One region of the Streptomyces sp. NPDC096040 genome, then DNA from elsewhere that is predicted to be linked to it. Evidence: predicted binding sites of a transcription regulator. Region 1 holds the regulator's gene; the other holds the start of a gene.
What was found. Region 1 encodes HspR, which represses chaperone genes until heat shock. Its sites were predicted from a motif close to TTGAGNNNNNNNNNCTCAA; they were not measured.

Region 1 (6,564 bases):
GCGACCACATCGCCAAGCTCGCCGCCACCCTCGGCAGCGACAGCCGCGCCCAACTCGGCTATCTCATCGGACGCTCGGGGATCCTTGATCAGGAAGGCTGATCGCGGCAGGCGGCCCGCTCGTCCCGCCCGGCGGCCGGTCCAGCCCCACCTGTGCTATCCGCACGCCCAGCTGGGTACGGCTGGCCGCGCCCAGCGTCTCGGAGAGGCGGGCGATGTGGGCGCGGCAGGTACGGACGCTGATGCCCAGGCGTTCGGCGATGACGGCGTCCTGGTGGCCCTCCGCCAGCAGCGCCGCGATGGACTGCTCGCGGTGTGAGATGCCCTCGATGCCGGTGTCGGGGAGAGGTGCGGTGAGGGGGATCGCGAGGCGCCAGAGGCGTTCGAAGACGGTGACGAAGTACTCGACCAGGGCGGGGTGGCGCAGTTCCAGGGCCATCGTGCGGTCGGCGTTGGCGGGGATGAAGGCGACCGTGCGGTCGAAGAGGATGAGGCGGTCGATGACCTCGTCGAGGGTCCGGGCCTCCACCGCGTCACCCATCAGCTCCAGGTAGTTGAGCAGGCCCTGGCCGTGCCGGGCGACATGCGTGTACAGGTCCCGCATGCGCACGCCCCGGCCGCGCAGGGCGACCGCCCGGTGCAGGCCCTCGGTCAGCTCCGACTCGCGGCGGATACCGCCCGGCTGCACGGTCAGCACCTCGCTGGTGCACGCCTCCGTCGCCTCGTCCATCGCCGCCTGGATCCGGGACAGCCCGTCCAGGACCCGGATCGCCGCCGTGCCCTCGGCGGAGGCCGACGCGACCTGCAACTGCCGTCCCAGACCGGCGTACCGCTCGAAGGCCGCCACCGCCGAGCCCACCCGCCGCTGGCTGTCGGTGACCTCGTCGTAGACCCCGCGCAGCAGCTGGGTCATGACCTCCTGCGGGGAGGTCGGCACCAGCCAGTCCATGTCGTCGGGGTCCGGATGCAGCAGCGCCAGCTCCAGCAGACACGGCACCGCGTCGGCGTCCGTGCGCGGCACCCGGCCTCGGCGCACGGCACGGGAATACACGCGATCCCCGGCGGCGCACAGTCGGTCGGCACCGTGTGGATGCTTCTCCGTCCCGTGCCCGGCCATCGCCCATTCCACCCCCGGTTTGCTGCCTCTTCCGCAGCGCAACTATGAGCGGTCCGGACCGGGTCCGCAACACGGCTCCCTTCACACCGGGCGTCGTAACACACCGGTACGCTCCGGTATCTCCCCGCCTCCGCAGCCCGCACTGCAACAAGATGACGGTGGTGGCGGCGGGTTCACGGGGGCATCGTTTGCGGTGCTTCCCACGGGTGTTCGCCGGACACCCGCCGGGGCCCCGGGCCATCCTCCCCCGATCGGACCGGGGTTCCCGCAACGCGCCCACGGGGGAGGCGCGTTGCGGGGAGGGCCGCTCGCGGGCACGTCACGCGGCAGACCTGGCGGATCCCCGAAATCCGCCGGTGATCACCGCGTTACGTGCCCGCTCCGACGTCTCATGGCGGACATCGTTGCCGCGTACGCGTTGGCGGAGAGGGTGCGGCCGGGTGAGGTCAGGACCGCCTACGAGCCGGTACTGGCGGCGACCGTACGAAGAGGCCTGGCCCAGCGGGTCCGGGCCCTGGAGGCCTGTCTCGCCGACGCCTACGGGCATGCCCGGGCCACCGAGGACCGGACGGTGCCCAGGCGGCTGCCGCTGTACGGTCACTCGCGAAGCTGTCATCGCCGAGCGTCCGGTCGCCCTCTCCGCCTCCCCCATCCTCGTGGGTGAACGCGTGGCACCCCGTCACGTTGACCTGGGCCCGTTCGCCCGGACCGGACGGTACGTCGAGTACGCCGACGCCGGCCCGGAGCCCGTGGACATGCGGCGGGTCCTGGATCAGCTCCCCTGATGGGCCGGCGCCTGAGCCGCGACGACAGCCGGCGGGTCGTCGTCCCCGGCCGGAGCCGCGTAGTGGCCCGCGGCAGCCGCCGGGTGGCGGGCCTACTTGAGGCCCGCCTCCGCGCACGCCGTCTTGTAGTCGGCGGTGCAGATCTGCGAGACCTTGTAGATGCCGTCCGCGACGACGGTGTCCTTGATCTTGCTCTTCGTCACGGCGCTGACCTGCACCAGCTGGGACGGGATGTTCTTGGTGGTGGGGCTGTCGACCTGGTCCTGGGTGAGCGCGTCGAACTGGATGTCCTTGCCCTGCACCTTGTAGACGGCCATCTCGGCGGCGGCCTCGGCCTCGTCCGGGTAGGGCTTGTAGACGGTCATGTACTGCTGGCCGGCGAGGATCCGCTGAATGGCGTCGAGGTCGGCGTCCTGGCCGGTGATCGGCGGCATGTTGGTGAAGCCGGCCGCCTTGAGGGCCTTGACGATGCCGCCCGCCATCGCGTCGTTCGCGGAGTAGACGGCGGCGATGTTGTCCTTGCCGATCGCGTTGATCGCCTTGGTGGTCTCCTGCTCGGCGATATCCGGGTCCCAGTCCTTGGTGTCGAACGAGGCCGCGGACGGGATCGTCACCTTGCCGTTCAGTTCGGACAGGGCGCCCGTCTTGAACTGCTTGGCGTTCGGGTCCGTCGGCGAGCCGTTGATCATGATGACCTTGTCGGAGGTGTCTACGTTCGGCCCGAGGCCCTCAAGGAGCGTACGGGCCTGCACCTCGCCGACGAGCTCGTTGTCGAAGGAGACGTAGGCGTCGATCGGGCCCTCGGCGAGGCGGTCGTAGGCGATGACCGGGATGCCCACGTCCTTGGCCTTCTTCACCGTGCCCGCGATGGCGTGCGAGTCGACCGCGTCCAGGACGATGACGTCGACCTTGTCGTCGATCATCTTCTGCATCTGCTCGGCCTGCTTGGAGGCGATCGACCCGGCGTTGGCGTACTCGATCCGGCCCTGCTTGTTCGTGAGCTCGGCGATCTTGGCCTTCATGATCGGGTAGTCGAAGTTTCTGTACCGGGCGTTGATGATGTCCGGCATCAGCACACCCACCGTGATGTCGTTGCCCTTGGTCGGGCTCGCGGTGCTCGACGATCCCGTCGCGTTGAGCACGCCGCAGCCGGCGAGCGAGAGGGTCATCGTGGACGCGGCCACAAACATGGCTATTCGACGCATACGGGGGCTCACTTCAGTGCGTTCCGGACATGGGGCTGCTTGCGACCCAGATGTCTGAAAAGACAACGCGTACGCCACACCCGGCGTCAAGCGGAACTACTTAACGAGTGCGCAACACTACCCTCCGCTGCACCTGTGAAGGGCAAGCGGAACCGCCTCCAAACTGCCTTTACGGACCCTCCACTCAAAGGGAGTTCACGGGTGGGCAAAGATCAGTACAACCAACTCCATTCCTCATGGGTCGACATCGGTAACGGCCGTCTCCGTCGTCACGGATACGCCCAGAGGATCGAATGAACCCAGCCAGACGCACCGCGGCCGTCACCGCATCGGCGGCCACGAACTGCGCCTCACCCGTCTACAAACGGGAGTTGTTCGCGGACACGACGTTCAAGGGCACACCGAAGAAGACCGACTGCGACTCCGCGATCAGCGAGAGCTGGAGCGGCGCCCCCGCCTCCGGCCTCCCGAAGGACGACTTCGGCTCCGGCGGCACCTTCGCCCTCGCCGTCTCCGGGCTCGACGGGATCCGGGTGTACGTCGACGGCGGCCGCAAGGTCGACCTGTGGAAGAACACCACCAGGACGGTGACCAAGACGCTCGACGTCACCGTCCCCCAGGGCAGGCACACCCCGCGGATCGACTACGTGAACCGGACCGGCGCCGCCAAGGTCGAGTTCACGTACACGCCCCTCACGTCGGCCGGCGTCGACAAGACCAAGCCCCGGCCGGGACTTCGGTCACGTACGACTCCACGACCGGCAAGGCGCGGCTCACCTGGACGGCCAACAAGCCGACCGGACGGTCGGCGCACCCGCCGAGTGACACGCGAGGGCCCGGAGGTTCAGGCGAACCTCCGGGCCCCTTCGCACAGGTGCTGCTAGTCCTTGGCCTTCTTCGGCCGCCACACCACCAGTGCGCTGGTCTGCTGGACCTCCTGATACGGCACCAGGTCGCGGCGGTACGAGGCGTGTACCGCTGCTTCCCGCTGCTGCATGGCGGCCGCCGCGCCGTCCAGGGCCGCTTCCATCTCCGCCACGCGGGCCTGGAGGGCGACGACCTGGTTCTCCAGTTCGATGATGCGCTTGATGCCGGCCAGGTTGATGCCCTCGTCCTGCGACAACGTCTGCACCTGGCGGAGCAGTTCGATGTCGCGGGCCGAGTAGCGGCGGCCCCGCCCGGCCGTGCGATCGGGCGAGACGAGGCCGAGGCGGTCGTACTGGCGCAGCGTCTGCGGGTGCAGTCCGGAGAGCTGGGCCGCCACCGAGATGACGTAGACCGGGGTCTCCTCGGTCAGTTCGTACGGCCCGCGGAAATTGTCACTGCGTCGACGGCCGTCCATCCCTGTCATGCTCCCTTCGCGGCCTCGAACAGCTCGGCGCGCGGGTCCTCGCCCGCGGTCGCCTCGCGGTACGCCTCCAGTGCGTCACGAGCATTCCCCGACAGGTCCTTCGGGACACTCACCTCGACGGTGACCAGGAGGTCGCCGCGGGTGCCGTCCTTGCGGACCGCGCCCTTGCCACGGGCGCGCATGGTGCGGCCGTTGGGCGTGCCCGGGGGCAGCTTGAGGGTGACCGGCGGTCCGCCCAGGGTGGGCACCCTGACCTCGCCGCCGAGCGCCGCCTCGGTGAAGGTCACCGGGACGGTCACCGTGAGGTTGTCCTCCTTGCGGCCGAACACCGGGTGGGTGTCGACGTGGACCATGACGTACAGGTCGCCCGCCGGGCCGCCCCGCTCGCCCGGTGCGCCCTTGCCGCGCAGCCGGATCCGCTGGCCGTCCGTCACCCCTGCCGGGATCCGGACCTGCATGGTGCGCGACGACTTGGCGCGGCCGCTGCCCTTGCAGTCAGGGCAGGGGTTCTCCGCGATCAGGCCGCGGCCCTTGCAGTCCGGGCAGGGGTCGGTGAGCGAGAAGCCGCCGCCCGATCCCCGCGCCACCTGGCCGGTGCCGACGCAGGTCGGGCACACACGCGGTGTGCCGTTCGCGTCGCCGGTGCCCGAACAGGCCTTGCAGGGGGCCTGCGAGGACATCCGCAGCGGGACCGTGGCACCCTCGATGGCCTCCGTGAAGCTGAGCGTGACCTCGGACTCGATGTCCTGGCCGCGCCGGGGCTGGGTGCGCGTGCCCGCGCCGCCGCCCCGGTTGAACAAGCCCCCCAGGACGTCGCCGAAACCGCCGCCGAAGCCGCCCCCGCCCTGTTGCGCGGTGCCCCCGAAGAGGTCGCCCAGGTCGAAGTTGAAGTTGCCGCCGCCCGCGCCCGGCCCGGGGCGGAAGCCACCGTTGCCGAAGAGGGCGCGCGCCTCGTCGTACTCCTTGCGCTTCTTGGGGTCGCCGAGGATGTCGTTGGCCTCGGAGATCTCCTTGAAGCGCTCCTCGGCCCTGACGTTGCCCTTGTTGGCGTCCGGGTGGAACTCGCGGGCGAGCTTCCGGTACGCCTTCTTGATCTCGGCCTCGGTGGCGTCCTTGGGGACGCCGAGGACCTTGTAGTAGTCCTTCTCGATGAAGTCCTTGGTGCTCATCCCCGACGCGCCCCCTTTCCGGTGTTCCGCTCAATCTCTACGACTTCAGCCCTCCTCAGGGCCGTTGTCCTTGTCCTCGCCGGCCGGGGGGGCCTCGTCGGTCCCCTCGGCCTTCACCGCCTGCGCTCCCGGCTGCGGTTCGGCGACCGCCACCCGCGCGGGGCGGATGGTGCGCTCGCCGATGCGATACCCGGGCTGCAGAATCGCCACGCACGTCGTCTCGGTGACGTCCGGCGCATAGCTGTGCATCAGCGCCTCGTGGATCGTCGGGTCGAAGGGCTCGCCCTCCTTGCCGAACTGCTGGAGTCCCATCTTCGCCGCGACCGTCTCGAGCGACTCGGCCACCGACTTGAAACCACCGACCAGTTCGCCGTGTTCCCGTGCGCGGCCGATGTCGTCGAGCACGGGCAGGAGTTCGGTCAGGAGGTTCGCGATGGCGATCTCCCGGACCGTGATCCGGTCGCGCTCCACTCGGCGGCGGTAGTTCTGGTACTCGGCCTGGAGGCGCTGGAGGTCCGCGGTGCGCTCGCCGAGCGCGGTGCGTACCTGGTCCAGCTGTGCGGTCAGACCGGTCAGTTCTGCGCTTGCGTCCCCGGCCGGGGCCGCCCCCTGTGCGGGAGCGGCCTTCGGCTCGGCGTCGTCGGGGGTGGCGCCGGAGGGGACGTCGGGCTTCTCCTCGAAGCCCGGGGTCTCCTCCGTCACGCGGCACCGTCCTTGCGCTCGTCGTCGACGATCTCGGCGTCCACCACGTCGTCGGCCTCAGCGGTGGGGGTACCACCGGCGGCGGCCTGCGAGGCCTGGGCGTCGGCGTACATGGCCTGGCCCAGCTTCTGGGAGACGGCCGCGACCTTCTCGGTGGCGGTGCGGATCTCGGCGGTGTCCTCGCCCTTGAGCGCGGCCTTCAGCTCCTCGACGGACGCCTCGACCTCGGTCTTGAT
Region 2 (6,564 bases), on a different contig from region 1:
CAACCGGCTCGCCCACGTCCACCTGGAGGCCTCCTCGAACGACTGGCTCGCCTGGGCCGCGGGCAACGGCGTCCACCCGTGGATCCTGGACCACCTCACCGACCGGCCCGACCATCTGTGGTCCAAGCCGCCGAAGACCGAGGAACCGTTCTCCACCCCGCGCTCCTGGCACATGCTCTCCGACGCCCTGCACTCCTTCGGGCGCGACCTCGACGAGGAGACCCTGAAGGTCCTCGCGCACGGCACGCTCACCCCGCCCCACGCCACCGCCTTCTGCGGATACGTCAAGATCGTGCGCAGCCGGTTCGGGATCGAGGCGATCCTCAAGGGCGACGCCGGCTGGCCGCACCGGATCGAGGACCGCGACCTGCTCTACTACCTGGCCGAGTCGTTCCGGGGACGGCTGGTCAAGGAACTGCCCGTCGACAAGGAGCACATGTCGGCGAACGGCCGGCAGACCGCGTACCGCGCCAAGTCGCTGCTGGTGCAGCTCGCCGAGATCTCCGTCGAGGTCGCCCAGACCGTCATCGCCTCCGACACCGACGGCAACCCCGTGCTGCCCGCCTGGTTCCTGATCGAGGCCGCCCGGGACATGCCCCGGCTGGTGGAGGCCCGACGATGAGCCGTGGCGGCCGCAAGGAACAGAAGAAGGAACAGAAGAAGGACCCCGCCGCGGAGAACTTCGCGGCCGGGGTCGAGCTGCTGCGCGCCAACCCTGCCCTGCGCGCGGTCGAGTTCACCATCTGCCGGCACGAGAACTGCGAACTGGCGCCCCACGAAGGCCTCGTCCGGGCCGACTCCGACGGTGTGCTGCACGCCCACGCCACCCGGCGCGCCGAACCCGCCGAGTGGGCCTGGGCGTTGGCGCACTGCACCATCCATCTGGGCTTCGGTCACCTGCCTGCCGCCACCGGACCGCGCACGCAGCCGGACCGTTACGACCTCGCCGCCCGCTGCACCGTCGTCAACCGCTTCCTGCGGACCTTCCCGGTCGGCGAGGCACCGGACCATCTGCCGGCGTCCTACCCGGAGGGTGACGAGGACCGCCTCGCCGCCGGCTGGCGCCGCGTCGGCAGTGTCCCGGCCGCCTATGAGCGCGGTGGCACCAGTGGTGGCGAACCCGACCAGCTCCTCCTCTCCTGGAACGAGTGGGCGGGCCAAGTCCCCGACTGGCAGGTCGGGTTCGCGCACGCGCTGACCCGCACCATGTCCCGGGCGATGGACCTGGCCGGCGGCCGCCGCACCTCCATGACCGGGCCGCCGACTCCGCTGCGCCCCTGGGAACAGGCGCTGAGCTGGTTCGTCTCCTCCTATCCGCTGCTCGGCGGTATCGCGGCCGGGATCAAGCTGGTCGCCGACGCCGAACTGGCCCGTGCCCACGACATCGCCATCGCCGCCGTCAACCCCGAGGCGGGCGAGATCTACGTCAACCCGCTGCGCACCCTGGACGGCGAGGAATGGCGGTTCGTCCTCGCCCACGAGATGCTGCACGCCGCCCTGCGCCACGGCGACCGCCTCGGCGGCCGCGACCCCTACCTCTTCAACATCGCCTGCGACTACGTCATCAATGGCTGGCTGGTCGAGATGCAGGTCGGCACCATGCCCGAAGGGCTGCTGCACGACCCGGAGCTGAAAGACCTGTCGGCGGAGGAGGTGTACGACCGGATCGCCGTCGACCTGCGCCGGATGCGGCGCCTCGCCACCCTGCGCGGCAAGGGGCGCGGCGATGTCCTGGGCGCGCCGATCGGGCCGCCCGGTGCCTGTGCCGACCTCGACGAGTTCTACCGCCGGGGCCTTGGCCAGGGCCTCGACCTGCACCAGGCGCAGGGCCGCGGTTTCCTGCCCGGCGGCCTGGTCGAGGAGATCCGCGCGCTCAGCCATCCACCGCTGCCCTGGGACGCCCGACTCGCCCGCTGGTTCGACGAGTTCGTGCCCCGTCCGGAAGCCGTACGGTCGTACGCCCGGCCCTCCCGCCGCCAGTCGTCCACCCCGGACATCCCGCGCGCCGGCCGGTACTTCCCGCCCGAGGAGGTCGCCCGCTGCACCTTCGGCGTGGTCCTGGACACCTCCGGCTCCATGGACCGCACCCTGCTCGGCAAGGCCCTCGGCGCGATCGCCTCCTACGCCGAGGCCCGTGACGTACCGGCCGCCCGTGTCGTGTTCTGCGACGCCGCCCCGCACGACGCCGGGTACCTGCCGACGACCGAGATCGCCGGGCGGGTCCGGGTGCACGGCCGCGGCGGTACCGTCCTCCAGCCCGGTATCGACCTGTTGCACCGCGCGGACGACTTTCCGCCGAACGCACCGGTCCTGGTGATCACCGACGGCTGGTGCGACGTCCTGCGGGTGCGGCGGGAGCACGCGTACCTCGTCCCCGACGGCCGTCGCCTGCCGTTCACTCCCCGTGGGCCGGTCTTCCGCGTGCGGTGAGCAAGGATGTGATCGGATGGGAGGCAGCGAAACCGGTTCACTCGCCCCCGTACGCCGAAAGGAACAACCGTGGCCACCACGCGCACCGCACACACCGTTTGGGAAGGCAACCTCCTCGAGGGCAACGGTGTCATCACCTTCGACTCCTCCGGTATCGGCGAGCAGCCGGTCACGTGGGCCTCGCGTTCCCAGGAGGCGAACGGCAAGACCAGCCCGGAGGAGCTGATCGCCGGTGCCCACTCCAGCTGCTTCTCCATGGCCCTCTCGCACGCCCTGGCCGGGGCCGGCACCCCGCCCACCAAGCTGGTGACCAACGCCGACGTCACCTTCCAGCCGGGCGAGGGCATCACCGGGATCCACCTGACCGTCGAGGGCACGGTGCCCGGCCTGGACGAGGCCGGCTTCGCCGCCGCCGCCGAGGACGCCAAGAAGAACTGCCCGGTCAGCCAGGCCCTGGCCGGCACCACCATCACCCTGGACGCGAAGCTCGCCTGACCGTCGTGGCCCTTCGGATGCCGCGTCCCCGTCAAGGGGGCGCGGCATCGTCGTTTACGGGGTACCCGGCATTGACAACGGCCCGCTCAAGTTTTGTGCTGGAGTCGGGGAAGTGGCCGGGCGGAAGGGGACGGACATGGCACGGGCGGTCGGAATCGACCTCGGTACGACGAACTCGGTGGTGGCCGTGCTGGAGGGCGGTGAGCCCACCGTCGTGGCCAACGCCGAGGGGGCGCGCACCACCCCCTCGGTGGTGGCCTTCGCGAAGAACGGCGATGTGCTGGTCGGCGAGGTCGCCAAGCGGCAGGCGGTGACCAACGTGGACCGCACCGCGCGCTCGGTGAAGCGGCACATGGGCGACGGGGCCTGGCGGTTCCCCGAGAGCGGGAGCGTCGACGGCACGCGGTACCGGGCCCAGGAGCTGTCGGCGCGGGTGCTGCAGAAGCTGAAGCGGGATGCCGAGGCCTACCTCGGCGAGGACGTCACCGACGCGGTGATCACCGTACCCGCCTATTTCGACGACTCCCAGCGGCAGGCCACCAAGGAGGCCGGGGAGATCGCCGGCCTGAAGGTGCTGCGGATCATCAACGAGCCGACAGCCGCGGCGCTCGCCTACGGCCTCGACCGGGGCGAGGAGCAGACGGTCCTCGTCTTCGACCTCGGCGGCGGCACCTTCGACGTCTCCCTGCTGGAGATCGGCGACGGTGTGATCGAGGTGAAGGCCACCAACGGCGACACGCACCTGGGCGGCGACGACTGGGACCAGCGGATCGTCGAGCACCTGGTCAAACGCTTCAAGGGGCAGTACGGCATCGATCTCGGCAACGACAGGATGGCCCTGCAACGGCTCCGCGAGGGAGCCGAGAAGGCGAAGATCGAGCTGTCCTCGTCCACGGAGACCTCGATCAATCTGCCGTACATCACGGCCTCCGCCGAGGGCCCGCTGCATCTGGACGAGAAGCTGACGCGGGCTCAGTTCCAGGAGCTGACCGCGGACTTGCTCGACCGCTGCAAGAAGCCCTTCCACCAGGCCGTCAAGGACGCGGGCGTGGAGCTGTCCGCGATCGACCATGTGATCCTGGTCGGCGGCTCGACCCGGATGCCCGCCGTCACCGACCTGGTCAAGGAACTCACCGGCAAGGACCCACACAAGGGCGTCAACCCGGACGAGGTGGTCGCGGTCGGCGCGGCCCTCCAGGCGGGCGTCATCCGCGGCGACGTCAAGGACGTCCTGCTCCTCGACGTCACCCCGCTGTCCCTGGGCATCGAGACCAAGGGCGGCATCATGACCAAGCTGATCGAGCGCAACACCACGATCCCGACCCGGCGTGCGGAGATCTTCACGACCGCCGCCGACAACCAGCCCTCGGTCGGCATCCAGGTCTACCAGGGCGAACGGGAGATCGCCGCCTACAACAAGAAGCTCGGCGTCTTCGACCTCACCGGCCTGCCGCCGGCACCGCGCGGCGTACCGCAGATCGAGGTCGCCTTCGACATCGACGCGAACGGGATCATGCACGTCTCGGCGAAGGACCTGGCGACCGGCCGTGAGCAGAAGATGACCGTGACCGGCGGCTCCGCCCTCGCCAAGGACGACATCGACCGCATGATGCGGGAGGCCGAGCAGTACGCCGAGGAGGACCGCAAACGCCGCGAGGCCGCCGAGACCCGCAACCAGGCAGAGCAACTGGTCTACCAGACCGAGAAGTTCATCCGGGACAACGAGGAGCGGGTGCCGGGCGACACGAAGACCGACGTGGAGTCGGCGATCACCGAACTGAAGGCGCTGCTGGAACGGAACGCCGACACCGCGGAGCTACGGCAGGGCGTCGAGAAACTGGCAAGCGTCAGTCAGCGGATGGGTCAGGCCATGTACGCGGGTGCCTCCGGCGGCTCGACGACCGAAGAGCAGCGCCCGCCCGAGGCCGACGAAGAGGGAGTGGTGGACGCGGAGATCGTGGACGACGAGCGGGGCGCGACCGGGTGAGGCGATGCGGGGCAGGGGCCCCGCAGGAGGATGTCATGGGCGCGCTCCGGTGGGCGCGGGCGGCAGAGCCGCGCAGACCGCCTCCAGGACGCAGGCGTAGGGCGTGCCGAAGGCGGTCAGCCTGCGGCGGAGTTGTGCCAGACAGTCACGGTGCTCGGTGAGCAGGTCCGTGTTGCCGGTGCGTGCCGTGAACTCCAGCACGGCGGGCAGAAAGTCCGGCAGTTCCTCGCCGGTGAACTCGATGCCGTACGCCTTGTAGACGTCCTTGAAGCGGACCAGGGACGTGCCCTGGCGGGGGGTGTCGCCGTCCTGCCACCAACTGAGATACAGACGCCTGCGGTTATCGACGTCGAAGACCTGCACATAGTGCGCGGCCAGCTCCCGCGGTGGGGTCACCGCCGCGTGGTCGGTGAACTCCCTCAGTTGCGGGGCGGCTTCGCGCAGCAGCGGCAGCCGGGCGATGAAGTCGTCGTCCGGGTAGGTGAGGCAGAGCGCCGCCGCCTGGTAGAACACCGCGTCCGTGGGCATCAGGCCTCCTTGGCCTCGTCCGTGGTGGCGGCGGTACGTCGCCGCCCATGCAGGGGCAGCCGTCGTGGTCGAGGCCGCACCCCCGAGGGAGGGCCGGCTCCGCAGGCCGGCGTACCGCGTATGTCCGCGCCGGGCTCCCCGGGGGGTGTCTGCTTGTCGGTCACCTGCGCTCCCTTGCTCACCTCCCCCTTCGCTTCGACGCTAGGGGCGGCCGCGGGAACGCACCTGTCCAGGCGATCCGAACGGGTCACCCGGCCGAACCGTGCGGCCGGGTCCCCGTCCAGGAGATCCGGACGCGTCGCCGGTCCGGAGCACCCGAACGGCTCAGGCCTTGCGGGCGACAGCTCCGTACACCGGCACGATGCCCTCCTGCTGGAGGGCCACGTCCTCCGGGTCCGGACGCCAGCCGGAGACCGGGATCACCCCGGGGCCGAGCAGTTCCAGGCCGTCGAAGAAGCGGTGGAAGCCGGTCAGCGGGCGCGGGTGGAAGGGCGTCCCGCTGCGCCGGAAGTGCGCGGCCGCCTGCTCCACGGGCGCGGGGCTGAGGTCCGGTGTGACCTGGGAGAGGATCAGATGACTGCCCGGGGCGAGCGCCTCGACGTACCTCTTCAGCAGACCGTGGACGTCGTCGCCGTCCGGGTCGTCGTCGAGGTAGTGGGTCAGCGCCACCAGCGACAGGGCGACCGGCCGCCCGAAGTCCAGGGTCTCGGCGGCCTGGGCCAGCAGGGTGTCGGGGTCGCGGACGTCGGCGTGGACGTACGCGGTGCTGCCCTCCGGCGTGCCGCGCAGCAGGGCCTCGGCGTGGCGCAGCACGATCGGGTCGTTGTCCGCGTACACCACCCTCGACTCCGGTGCGACACCCTGCGCCACCTGGTGCAGATTCGGTTCCGTGGGGATGCCGGTGCCGATGTCCAGGAACTGGCGGGTCCCGGACTCGGCGACGGCACGCACGGCACGCTGCATGAACCGGCGGTTGGCGCGCGCCCCGCGCAGCACCGTGCCGTCCACGGCGAGGATCTTCCGGGCGAGTTCCTCGTCGACCGGGTAGTTGTCCTTGCCGCCCAGCCACCAGTCGTACACCCGCGCCGGATGCGGCCGGCTGGTGTCGATGGCGGTGGGCGCGG

Region 2: the regulator HspR is predicted to act here: its motif matches at 2,997-3,015, upstream of dnaK (molecular chaperone DnaK).

What each region holds. Positions count from the first base shown of each region.
Region 1 is NZ_JBEOTA010000014.1:49,372-55,935, reverse strand. It holds gene ABTY98_RS20480 (helix-turn-helix transcriptional regulator) at 1-101, shown strand, start outside; gene ABTY98_RS20475 (helix-turn-helix transcriptional regulator) at 64-1,116, opposite strand; gene ABTY98_RS20465 (sugar ABC transporter substrate-binding protein) at 1,994-3,106, opposite strand; gene ABTY98_RS20460 (PA14 domain-containing protein) at 3,400-3,990, shown strand; gene ABTY98_RS20455 (heat shock protein transcriptional repressor HspR) at 3,987-4,448, opposite strand; gene dnaJ (molecular chaperone DnaJ) at 4,454-5,626, opposite strand; gene grpE (nucleotide exchange factor GrpE) at 5,672-6,328, opposite strand; gene dnaK (molecular chaperone DnaK) at 6,325-6,564, opposite strand, start outside.
Region 2 is NZ_JBEOTA010000025.1:4,987-11,550, reverse strand. It holds gene ABTY98_RS30075 (ATP-binding protein) at 1-622, shown strand, start outside; gene ABTY98_RS30070 (vWA domain-containing protein) at 619-2,430, shown strand; gene ABTY98_RS30065 (OsmC family peroxiredoxin) at 2,500-2,925, shown strand; gene dnaK (molecular chaperone DnaK) at 3,062-4,912, shown strand; gene narJ (nitrate reductase molybdenum cofactor assembly chaperone) at 4,946-5,440, opposite strand; gene ABTY98_RS30050 (SAM-dependent methyltransferase) at 5,765-6,564, opposite strand, start outside.